Regions from separate parts of the Streptomyces sp. NPDC018833 genome, predicted to be linked through region 2. Evidence: riboswitches for the same ligand, from Rfam matches in the RefSeq annotation. Region 2 holds a riboswitch; each other region holds the start of a gene.
What was found. A riboswitch is a leader RNA that binds a small molecule or an ion and turns the genes downstream of it on or off. The one in region 2 is predicted to bind thiamine pyrophosphate.

Region 1 (5,423 bases), on a different contig from region 2:
GTCGAGGCTCGGCGCCCCGCCCGTACCCATGATCAGCCGTGAGGCGAACGTGGTGCCGCCGATGGTGAGACGGTCGTCGGCCATGGTGCTCAGCCTCCCTGCACGGCGGTGAGGATCTCGACGCGGTCACCCTCGCCGAGCCGGGTGCCCGCCCACTGGCTGCGTGGGACGACGGACTCGTTGACGGCGGCTGCCACACCGGAGGGGGCCGTCGTCAACGCCGCCACCACGGCGTCCAGAGTGGTGCTGTCGGCAAGCTCGCGAGCCTCGCCGTTGACGGAGACGTTCATGCGGGCTGCCCCTGTCGTACCCGTACGCGTGCACCCGCGGGGGAGAACCGGCGGGGGCTGAACGCGCGGGCGGCGTCGGGCAGTTCGCCGGTGGTGAGCGCGGCGGCGAGCACCTCACCGGTCACCGGTGTGAGCAGGACCCCGTTGCGGTAGTGGCCGGTGGCCAGCAACAGCCCCGGCAGCTCCGTGAATCCCAGCATCGGCGCGTTGTCGGGGGAGCCGGGGCGCAGTCCGGCGCACGTCTCGGTGAGCGGCAGTTCGGTGATGCCGGGGACCAGCTCGTGCGCGTCGCGCAGCAGTTCGTAGACGCCGCCGGCGGTGACGGTCGTGTCCCAGCCCTGTTCCTCGCTGGTCGCGCCGACCACCAGTTCGCCGTTCTCGCGCGGCACCAGGTACACATGGCTGCCGCGCACCACCGCCCGCACCGTGCGGGACAGGAACGGCGCGTACGGGCCCGGCACCGTCAGTCGCAGTACCTGGCCCTTCACGGGCCGCACCGGAGGCAGGACGTCGTCCGGGACCCCGCCGAGCCGGCCGCTCAGGCTGCCGCCCGCCAGCACCACCTGGTCCGCGGCCAGCTCGGTGCCGTCGGCCAGCACCGCACCGGCGGCGCGGTCGTGCACGACGAGCAGCCGCTCCGCCCAGGTGCGGCGGAATTCGACACCGGCCCGCTCGCAGGCGACGACCAGGGCGGCGGCCAGCCGCCGTGGATCGACCTGGTGGTCCCCGTCGACACGCAGGCCCCCGCGGACGCCCGGCGCGAGCAGGGGCTCCAGCCGGCGGCATTCGCGGCCGGTCAGCCACTCGGATTCCAGGCCCGAACGGCGTTGCAGGGCGTGCAGTTCCCGCAGGTGGGCGCGGTCGTCGGCATCAAGTGCGACGGCGAGGGTGCCGCACGCGCGGTAGCCCACGGACCGCCCGCTCGCCTCCTCGAGTTCGGCGGCGAATGCCGGGTAGCGCCGGGCCGATTCGAGGTTGAGGCCGAGCAGCGTCTGCTCGCCGTAGTGGAGTTCGGTGACGGCGGCCAGCATGCCGGCCGCGACCCGCGCGGCCCCGCCGCCGGGCTCGGGATCGGCGACGGCGACGCGCAGTCCGCGCTGCGCCGTGCGCCAGGCCGTGACCAGGCCGATGATTCCGCCCCCGACGACGAGGACGTCGGGGGCGTCTGGTGTACGAGACATGGGCGTCCAGCCCCTCCCTTCGCCGGCATGACCCGGATCAGGTTCGTACGGTCGGAGGCCGGCCAGCCTCCCTCTCAGCCCGGTGCGTCCGGGCTCCCGCGAGTGCCTTACGGTGGCCACCCTAACCCCACGCCCAGGCGCGCAGTAAGGGAGCCGCCGTCCCCCCGGCGCAGGGGGCGCAGGAGGTGACCGCGGTGGTGAGATCGCTCGACGGGCTGGTGCTGGCGCCGGTCGCCGACCAGGCCCCCGGCCAGGTGGGTACCAGCACCCGGTTTCTGTACCACGAGGAGGACGGGCGGATCTGGGCCGAGTACGAAGGCGGTGACGTGGTCCGCGGCCACCTCGTGGGCACCCGCGAGGGAGATCGGCTGGACTTCCGCTATGTGCAGCTGAAGACGGACGGCGGGACCTCCTGCGGCCACTGCCGGTCCGTCGTCGTCGAACTGCCCGACGGCCGGGTGCGGCTGGAGGAGACCTGGGAGTGGGAGTCGCAAGAGGGCAGTGGGACCAGTGTGGTCGAGCAACTGCTCCCTGACGGTTCGTCAGGAGCTTAGGGTGGCCGGGTGAGCGAGCAGAGACAGCACCAGGAGCGGGACGGGCGGCGGGTCGTCGTGGTCGGTGCCGGGATGGCCGGCGTGCAGACCGCGGTAGCCCTGCGCGAACAGGGCTTCACCGGAGCGGTCACCCTCATCGGCGCCGAACCGCACCAGCCGTACGACCGGCCGCCGCTTTCCAAGGCGATCCTCCTCGGCACGGCCGAGGGCTCGGCCTTCGACATCGACTTCGACGCGCTCGAGGTCGACCTGCGGCTCGGCTGCGAGGTGACCGGCGTACGCCCGGGGGCGCACGAGGTGGACACCGAGGCCGGCCCCGTTTCCTACGACGCGCTCGTCCTCGCCACCGGGGCCGAACCCGTCACCCTGCCCGGAACGACGGGCATCCCGGGCGTCCATCTGCTGCGTACGCTCGACGACGCGGACCGGCTGCGGCCCGTGCTCGCGCGGCAGCACGACATCGTGGTCGTCGGAGCGGGCTGGATCGGCGCGGAATTCGCGACCGCCGCGCGCGAGGCCGGCTGCGCGGTGACCGTCGTCGAGGCCGCCGACCGGCCGCTGGCCGGGTCCATGCCCGCCGAGGTCGCGGCGCCCATGGCCGCCTGGTACGCCGAGGCGGGCGCCGAGCTGCTCACGGGCGCCCGCGTGGCCGCCGTCGAGCCGGGCGCGGTCGTGCTGGCGGGATCGGGGCGCAGGCTCGCGGCCGGCGCCGTCGTCGTCGGCATCGGGGCCCGGCCCGCGACCGCCGCGCTCGCCGGCAGCGGCATCGAGCTCGGCCCGGACGGCGCCGTCGTCGCCGACCGCCATCTGCACACCTCCGCACCCGATGTGTACGCCGTGGGCGACTGCGCCTCCTACCCCTCCGGCCGTTACGGCGAGCGGCTGCTCGTCCACCACTGGGACAACGCCCTCCAGGGGCCGCGCACGGTCGCCGCCAACATCCTGGGCACCGGCCCCGAGCCGCAGGTGTACGACCCCGTGCCCTACTTCTGGTCGGAGCAGTTCGGCCGCTTCGTGCAGTACGCGGGCCACCACCCGGCTGGCGACACGCTGCTGTGGCGGGGCGATCCGGCCACGGACCGGGCCTGGACGGTGCTGTGGCTGCGCGAGGGCGTGCTCGTCGCCCTGCTCGCCGTCGACCGGCCGCGTGACCTGGCCCAGGGCCGCCGGCTCGTGGCGGCCGGCGCACGCCTTGACGCCGACCGTGCCGCCGACCCGTCCGTCCCCCTGAAGGGCGCGACGGCGTAGGCGTCGGCTACCGACTGTCAGTCACAGATGGCAGGCTTGTTCCTGTGACCGAGATTGACGCAAAAATCGATGCTCTCGTCCCCGCCTGGCTCCACCTGCCCGACATCGCGGAAATGCTCGATGTCGAGGTGACGCGCGTGCGGCAGCTGGTCAAGGAGGGCCAGCTGATCGCCGTCCGCCGCGGTGAGAACAGGACGCTGCAGGTGCCTGCCGCCTTCATCGACGGCAACAAGGTGGTCAAGGGCCTCTCCGGGACCCTGACGCTCCTGCGGGACGACGGCTTCACCGACGAAGAAATGCTGGAGTGGCTGTTCACTCCGGACCCGACCCTGCCGGGCACCCCGGCACAGGCGCTGAGCGAGAATCGCGGCACGGAGGTGAAGCGCCGGGCGCAGGCGCTCGCCGTCTGACATCCGTGCCCTGATCCATCGCAGCGCGCGGTGCGGGCGGGAGCCGCACGGCCCCGGCCCGCACCACGCGGTGCCCCTCACCCATCCCTCGGGGGGAAGCACCATGTCCACGGCTCGCGAACAGCTCGGCGACGCCCGGCTCTATCTGTGCACCGACGCCCGGAAGAGCCAGGGTGACCTGGCCGAATTCCTGGACGCGGCGCTCGCCGGCGGGGTCGACATCGTCCAGCTGCGCGACAAGGGCATGGAGGCCGGCGAGGAGCTGGAGCACCTCCAGGTCTTCGCCGACGCCTGCCGGCGCCACGGCAAGCTCCTGGCCGTCAACGACCGGGCGGACGTGGCTCATGCCATCGGCTCGGACGTGCTGCATCTGGGGCAGGGCGACCTGCCCGTCCCGGCCGCGCGGGCCGTCCTCGGCGGCGAGGTGCTCATCGGCCGCTCGACACATGCGGAGGCCGAGGTCGACGCGGCCGCCGCCGAGCCCGGCGTCGACTACTTCTGTACCGGCCCCTGCTGGCCCACCCCGACCAAGCCCGGCCGCTTCGCCCCGGGGCTGGGCCTGGTGCGCTATGCGGCCGCGCTCGCGAGCGACCGCCCCTGGTTCGCGATCGGCGGCATCGACGCGACCAATCTGGAGGAGGTGCTGGACGCGGGAGCCCGCAGGGTCGTCGTCGTACGGGCGATCACGGAGGCCGGCGATCCGGCCGCGGCCGCCGCCGATCTCGCGAAGCGGATCAGGGATCGCAGCGTCTGACCAGACCGGCGGAGGTGCCGGCGCGAGTGCGCCGGCCGACCTCGGGTGTCTCACATGTGTCCAAGGCGTGGACAGGAGACAGGCAAAAGGCAACAAATTCCCCTGATCTGGTTGGGTGACCCGCCCGGCCTGGCTAACCTGCCCGTATGGCCCTCGGCACTGCTTCCACCAGGACGGATCGCGCACGCACCGTGCGCGACATGCTCGCGACAGGCGAGACGACGTATTCCTTCGAGTTCTTGTCGCCCAGGAGTGACAAGGGTGAGCGGAACCTCTGGAACGCGCTGCGCAGGGTCGAGGCCGTCGCGCCCGCCTTCGTCTCCGTCACCTACGGCGCCGGTGGCTCCACCCGTGCCGGCACCGTGAAGGCCACCCAGAAGATCGCCGCCGACTCCACGCTCACGCCGGTCGCCCACCTCACCGCCGTCGGCCACTCGATCGCCGAACTGCGCAATATGATCGGCCAGTTCGCCGACGCCGGCATCCGCAACGTCCTCGCGCTGCGCGGCGACCCGCCGGGCGACCCGATGGGCGAGTGGGTCAGGCACCCGGACGGCGTGGACTACGCCGCGGACCTGGTCAGGCTGATCAAGGAGTCCGGCGACTTCTGCGTCGGCGTCGCCGCCTTCCCCGAGATGCACCCCCGCTCAATCGACTGGGACTCGGACATCCGGCACTTCGCGGACAAGTGCCGGGCGGGCGCCGACTACGCGATCACGCAGATGTTCTTCGAGCCCGAGAACTATTTCCGGCTCCGCGACCGCCTCCGGGCGGAGGGCTGCGAGACCCCGATCATCCCCGAGGTCATGCCCGTGACCAGCGTGAAGCAGCTGGAGAGGCTGCCGCAGCTGAGCAACGCGGTCTTCCCCGACGAACTCCGTAACCGGATCCTCGCGGTCAAGGACGATCCGGCCGCTGTACGCTCCATTGGCATCGAGTTCGCGACGGAGTTCTGCGCGAGGCTGCTTGCCGAGGATGTTCCGGGA
Region 2 (5,423 bases):
GGAGAACGCCGGTTGAGGGCACCGGTCCCCGCCGGCCCACACCTGGAGCTGTCGGGTTACTCCCGCGGCGTGTGCCCGGTGCCCGTCACTTCTTGCGGCGCCTGCCCCGGGTGCCGCGCGCGGAGGCGGCCGCCCCGGTGGCGGGACGGCCCGGCCGGTCCGCCGAGACGACCAGGGCGGCGAGCACGGTGGTCACCGGTACGGAGGCGACGAGGCCGATCGAGCCCACCAGGGTTCGTACGATCTCCTCCGCCACCAGCTCGCTGGTGGCCACGGTGCCCACGCTGGACTGGGCGATCGAGAAGAGCAGCAGCAGCGGCAGTGCCGCGCCCGCGTAGGCGAGCACGAGGGTGTTGACGACCGAGGCGATGTGGTCGCGGCCGATCCGGATGGCGGAGCGGTAGAGGGCGCGCGGCCCCATGTCCGGGTCGGCCTGGTGCAGTTCCCAGACCGCAGAGGTCTGCGTCACCGTGACGTCGTCGAGCACGCCGAGCGAGCCGATGATGACTCCGGCGAGCAGCAGGCCGCTCATGTCGATGTTCGGGTAGAGGCCCTTGATCAGGCCGGTGTTGTCGTCGGTGTTGCCGCTGAGGCTGGCCCAGCCGATGAACAGCGAGCCGAGCAGAGCGATGAGCAGCAGCGAGATCAGCGTGCCCAGCACGGCGACAGAGGTCCGCGCGGTGATGCCGTGGCACAAGTAGAGCGCGATGAGCATGATCGCGCTCGCCCCGACCACCGCGACGATCAGCGGATTCGAACCCTGCAGGATCGCGGGCAGGATGAACAGTGTCAGCACGGCGAACGAGACGGCGAGCGCGATCAGCGCCATCACGCCGCGCATCCGCCCCACCAGGACGACCACCAGGGCGAAGATGCCCGCCAGCAGGGCCATCGGGAACTCGCGGTCCACATCGGTCACCGAGTACTGCAGATCGCGAGGCGCGTCCGGGGCGTACGCCACCACGACGCCCTGACCCTCCCGCAGTTGCCGTGGCGCGTCGGGCTGGACGATCTCGACGAAGGTGCGGCCCTTGTCCTTGCCGGTGATGACCTCGATGGTGGCCTTTCCGCAGTCGCCCCGCTGCGCGTTGACCGCCTCACGTCCCTCGGGCGTTGAGGTGTCGCCGGTCGGCGGCACCTGGCCGGCGTTGACGTCCTTGCAGTCGACCTTCTCGACGCTCACCACCCTGCCCTGCTCGGTCTGGCGGTCGAAGCCCACGCCGGAGCGCTCATGACCGGGCGTCCCGCCCGGCCACATCACGGCAAGTCCGACGAGGACGGCCGTCGCGAAGGGGATCAGCACCGCCGCAATGACCTTGCGGAGGTGCTGTGAGACGGGCGCGGCGGGCCCATGACTGTGCACGTGAGCGGTGGCGGGGCCCTGCGGATCGGGACGTTGCGGTGATGAGGTCACCTCCAGATCATCGCAAGAACGAGAGGGGGCCTCTGTTCAGCACGCCAGACATGACGCTAGCGTGGTGGCACCTTTGCACACGCGGGAGCTCGGAGCACCGGGCTGAGAGGGCGCTGACCTCCGTACATCTGTATGGGACAGCTGCGCCGACCGCCGAACCTGTTACCGGGTAATGCCGGCGTAGGGAGTAGGTCTCATGACCGTATCGGACGCACGCACGCCTGCCTCGAACCAGAACGACGAGGCCGGGAAGTCCATCGGCTGGCACAAGGGATATGTCGAGGGCTCGCGCCCCGACCTCCGGGTGCCGGTGCGCAAGGTGCACCTCACCAACGGCAAGGACGTGACGTTGTACGACACGTCGGGGCCTTACACGGATCCCGGCGTCGAGACCGACGTACGGCGCGGCCTGCCACCGCTGCGGGAGAGCTGGATCATCGGGCGCGGCGACACCGAGGAGTATGCGGGCCGACCGGTCCGGCCCGAGGACGACGGGATCAAGCACACGTCGCCGCGCGGGGGACTGCGCAACCTCGACGCCGTCTTCCCCGGCCGCCCGCGCCAGCCGCGCCGGGGCCGGGACGGGCAGGCGGTGACGCAGCTGGCGTACGCCCGCCGGGGCGAGATCACGCCGGAGATGGAGTACGTCGCCATCCGCGAGAACGTCTCGCCCGAGGTGGTGCGGGAGGAGATCGCGGCGGGCCGGGCCGTCCTGCCGGCCAACGTCAACCACCCCGAGATCGAGCCGATGATCATCGGCAAGCGGTTCCTGGTGAAGGTCAACGCCAACATCGGCAACTCCGCGGTCACCTCCTCCATCGAGGAGGAGGTGGAGAAGATGACCTGGGCCACCCGCTGGGGCGCCGACACGGTCATGGACCTGTCGACGGGCCGCAACATCCACACCACCCGCGAGTGGGTCCTGCGCAACTCCCCCGTGCCGATCGGCACCGTGCCCCTCTACCAGGCGCTGGAGAAGGTCGACGGCAAGGCCGAGGAGCTGACCTGGGAGGTCTACAAGGACACGGTCATCGAGCAGGCCGAGCAGGGCGTCGACTACATGACGGTGCACGCCGGTGTGCTGCTGCGGTACGTCCCGCTGACCGCGCGCCGGAAGACGGGCATCGTCTCGCGCGGCGGCTCGATCATGGCGGCGTGGTGCCTGGCGCACCACAAGGAGTCGTTCCTGTACGAGAACTTCGAGGAGCTCTGCGAGATCCTCGCCGCGTACGACGTGACGTACTCGCTCGGGGACGGCCTGCGGCCCGGGTCGATCGCGGACGCCAACGACGAGGCGCAGTTCGCGGAGCTGCGCACGCTGGGTGAGCTCAACCGGATCGCCAAGCGGCACAACGTGCAGACCATGATCGAGGGCCCGGGCCATGTCCCGATGCACAAGATCAAGGAGAACATCGACCTCCAGCAGGAGATCTGCGAGGAGGCGCCGTTCTACACGCTCGGCCCGCTGACGACCGACGTGGCCCCGGCGTACGACCACATCACCTCGGGCATCGGCGCGGCGATGATCGCGTGGTGGGGCACGGCCATGCTCTGCTACGTGACGCCCAAGGAGCACCTGGGCCTGCCCAACCGCGACGATGTGAAGACCGGCGTGATCACCTACAAGATCGCGGCCCATGCGGCGGACCTGGCCAAGGGCCACCCGGGCGCCCAGGAGTGGGACGACGCGCTGTCCGACGCCCGCTTCGAGTTCCGGTGGGAGGACCAGTTCAACCTGGCGCTCGACCCGGACACGGCACGGGAGTTCCACGACGAGACGCTGCCGGCCGAGCCTGCGAAGACCGCCCACTTCTGCTCGATGTGCGGTCCGAAGTTCTGCTCGATGAAGATCTCCCAGGACATCCGCCGTCAGCACGGCGACAGTCAGGAGGACATCGAGGTGGGCATGGCGGAGAAGTCCAGGGAGTTCGCCGCGGCGGGCAACCGGGTCTATCTGCCGATCGCGGACTGATCGTCCGGCGTCTCAGTGTCCCCCGGCACACGCTCCGGGGGACGCCGGCGTTTCAGGGTGGTGTCGGTGAGCACGCGCGCCGCCGGTCAGTCCGGTTGGTGTTCGGGGCCGCCGAAGTCGGGGCTGGAGAAGTCCGGGCTGGTGAAGGTCGGACGCCGGCCCGAGACCCGTCCCTCGGCGGGGCTGGAGAAGTCCGGTCCGCTGTAGCCGATCTTCGGGATACGGCTCACGGGGTGCGGGGGATCGGCGGGTGACGCCGTGGTGGCCGGTTCAGTCAGAGCAGCGCGCAGGAAGGGGAGGATGCCCCGTTCCCGCAGGGCCTCGCACCAGGCATCCTTGGCGATCCGGACCTCGTCCGGGAGGTCGTCCGCCGGCCGGCCGTCCGCGACATGGCTGGCGCCGTTGCGCAGCGCGGTCAGCAGCAGGGCGACGGCCGCCATCAGGATGGCGGCGGCCGTGATCGCCCCGAAGACCCATCCGGTGCGGACCAGCGTGTCGGCGAAGGACGGGGTGGGGCTCACCATCTTGACGAGGTAGCCGACGATCAGGAAGATCGCCGCGGCCGTGCCCGCGAGGAGCGGCGCCAGGACGGTGACGACGGCCGCGAATCCGGCACCCGTCTCGGCCGCCTCGCCGACCGGGGGCGCGAGCACGGGGCCGCGCTCGGCAGCGGCGGGCGCGCGCATCTCCGCGCGGACCTTCACATAGTGCTCGTACTCGGCGGCGGCGGAAGTGGTGATCAGCGCCGTCGCGTTGAGGGCCATGGTGCGCAGCTGTTCCGTGCTCAGGCGACGCGCTTCCACGGCGGCCGGATCCAGACGGTCGCGGGCGTCGCGCAGTGCGTCGTCGAGGACTCGCTCGAACTCGGCGCGGTCCTCGTTCAGCAGGTGCGGAGCGCTGTTCATGTGCATCCCCCGATGCTCCGTAGGGCCGGATCGCCCGAGGATGCCGGGCAGTTGGGCGGAAACGGAGGAGAGCCTGCTACGGATAAGCCGATGGTAGAGCGGTTACGGCACGGCGTGACAGGGGATTTGAGTAAATCGCATGCCGCCGACCGGGTCAGCCCGGCAACGGGAGTCGCTGGACGAGAAGCTTTCCGGCCATGGTCACTCCACCGTCCATGGCGATGGCCAGGTTGTCCGCGTACACATGCGGGCCTTCGACGACCGGGCGTTCACCGTCCTCGCCGTCCTCGGTGCCGACCTCGCCGAGCAGGTACGGGATCGGGCTGTGGCCGTGCACCACGCGCTTGCCGCCGTATGCGGACAGCAGTTCCCGCACCGCCTGCGGGCCGCCCTCGTCGCGGAAGGCGAAGCGCTTGGTGAACTTGCGGAAGAGGTCCCAGCACTCGTCGGCGTCGTTACGGGTGAGGATCGCGTGTACGGCGTCGTTGACGTCCTCGATGGTCGAGCCGTATTCGAGGTAGGCGGTGGTGTCGGAGTGGAGCAGCAGATGGCTGTCCTCCTCCACGATCGCGTCCAGCCGGGCCATCCACTGCAGATGGACCTCCTGAAGGCGGTCCATGTCGTACTTCTGGCCGCCGTTGAGAAGCCATGCCGCCTGGAAGGTGGCGGTACCCGCCCCGGAGTTGACGGGGGTGTCCCCGAAGCGCTTGGCGCCGATCAGCAGCAGCTCGTGATTGCCCATGAGCGCCTTGCAGTAGCCGCCGGCGGCCGCGGCTTCGGCGGACAGCCGCATGACGAGGTCGATGACGCCGATGCCGTCGGGGCCGCGGTCGGTGAAGTCGCCGAGGAACCAGAGCCGGGCGTTGCCCGCGGACCAACGGCCCTCGGAGTCGATGAGGCCCTTCTCGGTGAGCGCGGCGAGGAGTTCGTCGAGGTAGCCGTGGACGTCGCCGACGACGTAGAGCGGACCGAGGCCGTCGGGTGCCGGGCGGTCGTCCACGGCGACCGTGACCTGCACGGTGTCGCCCGGTCCGCCGCGGGTGATCACGGGAAGGTCGCGTGCGGTGGGGGTGTAGCCCTCCGGCGGCTCGCCCTCGGGGAACGCGTTGCCGGGGTGGCCGGATCGGCCGGG
Region 3 (5,423 bases), on a different contig from region 2:
ACCACGACCGGACCCACTGCTCACGGTTCTCGGCGATCGTGCCGGGAGCGACGGTCTCGGGCTTGTCGACGACCACGCCGTGCTCGGTGTACAGCTCGGGCAGCTTCGCGCCGTCGACCACCGGGTTCACGAACATGGTGAGCGGCATGTCCTCCTGGAACTTCTTGGTGATCAGGAAGTCCAGCAGCGCCTTGCCTCCCGCCTCGTTCTTCGCGCCCTTGAGGAGTCCGGCGAACTCGATCTGGCGGAAGCAGGTGCCGGTCGCGACACCGGTCGGCGCCTCGGCCGGCTGGGGGTCGGCGTAGAGCACCTCGACCGGCGGGCTGGAGGCGTACGAGACGACGAGGGGACGGTCGGCCTTGGCCTTCCGGCCGCCGGCGGAGCCGGAGAACTCCTCGTTGTACGCCTGCTCCCAGCCGTCGACGACCTTGACGCCGTTGGCCTTGAGCTTCTTCCAGTAGTCCTGCCAGCCCGACTCGCCGAACGCGCCGACGCTGCCGAGCAGGAAGCCGAGGCCGGGCGAGGACGTCGCCGGGTTCTCGACGACGAGCAGGTTCTTGTACGCGGGCTCCGCGAGGTCGGCGAAGGTCTTCGGCGGCGCGAGCTTCTTGTCGGCGAAGAACTTCTTGTCGTAGTTCACGCAGATGTCGCCGGTGTCGACGGGCGTGACGCGGTGCTTGTCCGCGTCGAGCTGCGCCTCGTCCGCGACCTGGTCGAGCCCCGCGGCCTCGTACGGGGTGAACAGGTCGTTGTCGAGGGCGCGGGAGAGCAGGGTGTTGTCGACGCCGAAGAAGACGTCGCCCTGCGGGGAGCCCTTGGTCAGGATCTCCTTGTTGAGCGCCGCGCCGGCGTCCCCGCTCTTGAGGACCTTGACCGTGTAGCCGGTCTGCCGGGTGAAGTCCTTCAGGACGGCGTCGGACGCCGCGAAGGAGTCGTGGCTGACGAGGGTGACGGTCTTGGACGCGCCGTCCGCGGAGGAGCCGGACTCCTTGGATTCGCCGCCGCAGGCCGCCAGGGCGGTGACGCCGAGGGCGGCAGCGAGCGCGGTGCCGGTGGCACGCCGAAGCTGGCTGTTCATGATGGTGCTGACTCCCTACGCCGGTATGACCCGGATCAGGTCCGAGGGTCTGCGGCCTGTTGGGACATGTCCCGCCGCACTCTCAGCGCTGTCGTGCGCTCCCCTGTCGGAATGTTTCGTTGTTCATTTGTGCGAACGCACAGGGCACAGTATCAGCCGTGGCCGACACCGCCCCCTGGTCACCGCTCCTGCGCCGCCAGCTGCCCGCACGCCCCGTCGATCTCCTGCCCACGGGTGTCCCGGACGGTGACCGGCACACCATGAGCCGCGATGGCCTCGACGAAGGCCTTCTCGTCCTCCGGCCGCGACGCGGTCCACTGCGAGCCGGGGGTCGGGTTCAGCGGGATCAGGTTGACATGGACCCTCCCCCTGGCTCCGCCGGTGGGACCCCCACCCTTGAGGAGCCGGCCGAGCAGATCGCCGCGCCACGCCTGGTCGTTGATGTCGCGGATCAGCGCGTACTCGATGGAGATACGGCGGCCGGACTTCTCCGCGTACTCCCAGGCGGCGTCGAGGACCTCCCGGACCTTCCAGCGGGTGTTGACCGGGACCAGGGTGTCGCGCAGCTCGTCGTCCGGCGCGTGCAGCGAGACGGCGAGACGGCACTTGAAGCCCTCGTCGGCGAAGCGGAGCATCGCGGGCACCAGGCCCACCGTGGAGACGGTGATGCCGCGCTGCGAGAGGCCGAGGCCGTCCGGCTCGGGGTCGGTCAGCCGGCGGACGGCGCCGACGACGCGCTTGTAGTTGGCGAGCGGCTCGCCCATGCCCATGAAGACGATGTTGGACAGCCGGGCGGGGCCTCCGGGCACCTCGCCGTCGCGCAGGGCGCGCATGCCGTCCACGATCTGGTGCACGATCTCGGCGGTGGACAGATTACGGTCGAGACCGGCCTGACCCGTCGCGCAGAACGGGCAGTTCATCCCGCAGCCCGCCTGCGAGGAGATGCACATCGTGACCCGGTCCGGGTAGCGCATCAGGACGGACTCGACGAGCGTGCCGTCGTGGAGGCGCCACAGCGTCTTGCGGGTGGTGTCGTTGTCGCAGGAGATGTGCCGCACGACCGACATCAGATCGGGCAGCAGCTCCGTGGCGAGCTTCTCGCGTGCGGCAGCGGGGATGTCGGTCCACTGCGCGGGGTCGTGCGCGTACCGCGCGAAGTAGTGCTGGGACAGCTGCTTGGCGCGGAACGGCTTCTCGCCGATCGCGGCGACGGCGTCCTTGCGCTCGGCGGGCGAGAGGTCGGCGAGGTGCCGCGGGGGCTTCTTGGCTCCGCGGGGCGCGACGAAAGTGAGTTCTCCGGGCTTGGGCATGGTGCTACCAGTGTCGCAGAGATGCGACGGAGGGCCCGCCGCCCTGTGGACGACGAGCCCTCACGAAGAAGACCGCAGGTCAGACGGCCTCGGGCTGCGGACCGTAGCCGACCGGAGCCGTTCAGCCGCTCGCTGCCCGACGGCCCCGGCGCGTGCCGCCCCGCCGGGTCAGCCGGACCCCACGAACAGCACCAGCAGCAGCCATACCACCGGGGCCGTCGGCAGGAGCGAGTCCAGCCGGTCCATGATGCCGCCGTGGCCGGGGAGCAGGGTGCCCATGTCCTTGATGCCGAGGTCCCGCTTGATCATCGACTCGCCGAGGTCGCCGAGCGTCGCGCTCGCCGCGACCGCGAGGCCAAGCAGCAGGCCCTGCCACCAGGTGCCGTCGTCGACGAGGAACTGCATGCACAGCGCGCCCGCCGTCATCGCGAAGCCCACCGCGCCCAGCAGCCCTTCCCGGGTCTTGCCGGGGCTGATGCGCGGCGCGAGCTTGTGCTTCCCGAATCGCCAGCCGACCGCGTATGCCCCGGTGTCGCTGACGACCGTGAGGACCAGGAAGGTGATCACCCGTTCCGGTCCGTCGTCCGCACTGAGCATCAACGCGACGAAGGTCGCCAGGAACGGCACGTAGAAGGCAGCGAAGACACCGGCCGTGACATCCCTGAGGTAGCCGTCGGGCGGCTCGGTCATACGCCAGACCAGCACCGCGAGCGCGGTCAGCGCCACGGCCACCCAGGCGCCTTCGGCCCCGCGTACGTAACCGGCCACGACCATGGCAGCGCCGCCGACCGCCAGCGGCACCAGCGGCGCCTTGATCTGCTTGCGCTCCTGGAGGCGGGTGGTCAGCTCCCACAGGCCGACGACGACGGCGACCGCGATGACGCCGACGAACACGGCCTTGACGATGAAGAGCGACGCGACGATGACCGCGCCGAGCCCCACACCGACCCCTATGGCCGACCGCAGATCGCGACCGGCCCGCTTCTTCTGCGGCGGCTGAGGTGCGGCCGGCGGCGGGCTGGGCATGGGCTCCTGCGTGTTCTCGTCGCGGAACAGGGGGCCACCGAGCCGTGCGGCCCCCCGGTCACGGTCCTCGCGGCCGGACCGGCCGCCGGGTTCCTCGGGGCGTTCGGCGTCTCTACCTGCGTCGGGATCCGGCACGATGGGCATGGGCTGCGTCTCTGATGTATACCGTGCCTCGTGCCCATCGTAGGCGGGACCCGCCGGGAGGGGCCCCTGGTCGGGCGGCGGCCATGCACCGGCGTATCCGGCGCCGTGCGAGGCCCCCCAGGAAGAGTCGTTCATCAGACCTCGAGCAGCTCGGCTTCCTTGTGCTTGAGCAGCTCGTCCACCTGCGCGACATACTTCGCGGTGGTGTCGTCCAGCTCCTTCTCCGCACGCCGGCCCTCGTCCTCGCCGACCTCGCCGTCCTTGATGAACTTGTCGATGGTCTCCTTGGCCTTGCGGCGCACGGAGCGGATCGAGATCTTGGAGTCCTCGGCCTTCGACTTGGCGACCTTGATGTACTCCTTACGGCGGTCCTGCGTGAGCTCCGGGAAGACCACGCGGATGATGTTGCCGTCGTTGCTCGGGTTGACGCCGAGGTCCGAGTCGCGGATCGCCTGCTCGATGTTGCGCAGAGCGGTCTTGTCGAACGGCGTCACGACGGCCATCCGCGGCTCCGGAACCGAGAACGACGCCAGCTGGTTGATCGGGGTCAGGGCACCGTAGTAATCCGCCACGATCTTGTTGAACATCGCCGGGTGCGCACGTCCGGTGCGGATCGCGGCGAAGTCATCCTTGGCGACCAGGACGGCCTTCTCCATCTTCTCCTCGGCCTCGAGGAGGGTCTCTTCGATCACCACTTGCTCCTGCGTGTCTTGAGTTGGGCCCGGCATCGGACTGGGCCGGCGGAACCTGCGTCGCGTGTTGCCCTGCACGGTGTCCGACCGGCAGGGCTTTGTCCATCCCCGAAGACTCCCCGAGGCCCTCGGGTCAGGCCCGGGTGTCCCGGTCGCTCACGAGCGTGCCGATCTTCTCACCCCGGACGGCCCGAGCGATATTGCCCTCCGTGAGGAGTTCGAAGACAAGGATCGGAAGGGCGTTGTCGCGGCAGAGGGTGATGGCGGTGGCGTCAGCGACCTTGAGGTTGCGGGACAGTACCTCGCCGTACTCCAGCGCGTCGAACTTCACCGCGTCCGGATTGGCCTTGGGGTCGGAGTCGTAGACGCCGTCGACACCGTTCTTGCCCATCAGCAGTGCTTCGGCGTCGATCTCCAGAGCCCGCTGAGCGGCGGTGGTGTCGGTGGAGAAGTAGGGCATTCCCATACCGGCGCCGAAGATGACGACGCGGCCCTTCTCCAGATGCCGTACGGCGCGCAGCGGGATGTACGGCTCCGCGACCTGCCCCATCGTGATGGCTGTCTGCACACGGGAGTCGATGCCCTCCTTCTCCAGGAAGTCCTGGAGAGCGAGGCAGTTCATGACCGTGCCGAGCATGCCCATGTAGTCGGAGCGCGCCCGGTCCATGCCGCGCTGCTGGAGTTCGGCTCCGCGGAAGAAGTTTCCGCCGCCGATCACGATGGCGATCTCGGCGCCGTCACGGACGACCGCTGCGACCTCCCGTGCGATGGCGTGTACGACGTCGGGGTCGACGCCGAGACCGGTGCCGCCGGAGAAGGCCTCTCCGGACAGCTTCAGCATGAAGCGGCCGGCCTTTTTGTCGTGGTTGTCGTCGCCTTGTGCGGCGCCCTGGTTCATGAAGATCTCCTCGTGCACATACGAAGAAGGCCATTGCCGTGGGGTCTTGCTGTCCCTGCCGGCAATGGCCTCCTCGTCAGATCTGCGGTCGTCCGGCGCGAACGCGGCCGACTGCTTCAGACCCTACCGGGGTCCGGGGTCCGTCGCGTACGGACTCAGATGCCGACCTTGATGCGCGCGAAGCGCTTCAGGGTGACACCGGCCTCGTCAAGAATCTTCTGGACCGACTTCTTGTTGTCGAGCGCGTACGGCTGGCCCAGGAGGGTGGCCTCCTT

Region 1: another riboswitch for thiamine pyrophosphate. It lies ahead of thiO (glycine oxidase ThiO); the one in region 2 lies ahead of thiC (phosphomethylpyrimidine synthase ThiC).
Region 3: another riboswitch for thiamine pyrophosphate. It lies ahead of ACH5AF_RS10295 (thiamine ABC transporter substrate binding subunit); the one in region 2 lies ahead of thiC (phosphomethylpyrimidine synthase ThiC).

The regions. Positions count from the first base shown of each region.
Region 1 covers NZ_JBIRZM010000006.1:243,566-248,988, reverse strand. Annotated here, with positions in the region: gene ACH5AF_RS15285 (thiazole synthase) at 1-84, opposite strand, end outside; gene thiS (sulfur carrier protein ThiS) at 90-290, opposite strand; gene thiO (glycine oxidase ThiO) at 287-1,471, opposite strand; TPP riboswitch at 1,469-1,581, opposite strand; gene ACH5AF_RS15270 (hypothetical protein) at 1,666-2,025, shown strand; gene ACH5AF_RS15265 (NAD(P)/FAD-dependent oxidoreductase) at 2,098-3,273, shown strand; gene ACH5AF_RS15260 (Rv2175c family DNA-binding protein) at 3,318-3,683, shown strand; gene thiE (thiamine phosphate synthase) at 3,787-4,437, shown strand; gene metF (methylenetetrahydrofolate reductase [NAD(P)H]) at 4,584-5,423, shown strand, end outside.
Region 2 covers NZ_JBIRZM010000007.1:289,579-295,001, reverse strand. Annotated here, with positions in the region: gene ACH5AF_RS17590 (SsgA family sporulation/cell division regulator) at 1-16, shown strand, start outside; gene ACH5AF_RS17585 (YibE/F family protein) at 86-1,414, opposite strand; TPP riboswitch at 1,486-1,618, shown strand; gene thiC (phosphomethylpyrimidine synthase ThiC) at 1,611-3,386, shown strand; gene ACH5AF_RS17575 (hypothetical protein) at 3,473-4,297, opposite strand; gene ACH5AF_RS17570 (metallophosphoesterase) at 4,446-5,423, opposite strand, start outside.
Region 3 covers NZ_JBIRZM010000004.1:119,340-124,762, forward strand. Annotated here, with positions in the region: gene ACH5AF_RS10295 (thiamine ABC transporter substrate binding subunit) at 1-1,078, opposite strand, end outside; TPP riboswitch at 1,074-1,193, opposite strand; gene rlmN (23S rRNA (adenine(2503)-C(2))-methyltransferase RlmN) at 1,258-2,388, opposite strand; gene ACH5AF_RS10305 (phosphatidate cytidylyltransferase) at 2,557-3,693, opposite strand; gene frr (ribosome recycling factor) at 3,693-4,250, opposite strand; gene pyrH (UMP kinase) at 4,384-5,148, opposite strand; gene tsf (translation elongation factor Ts) at 5,304-5,423, opposite strand, start outside.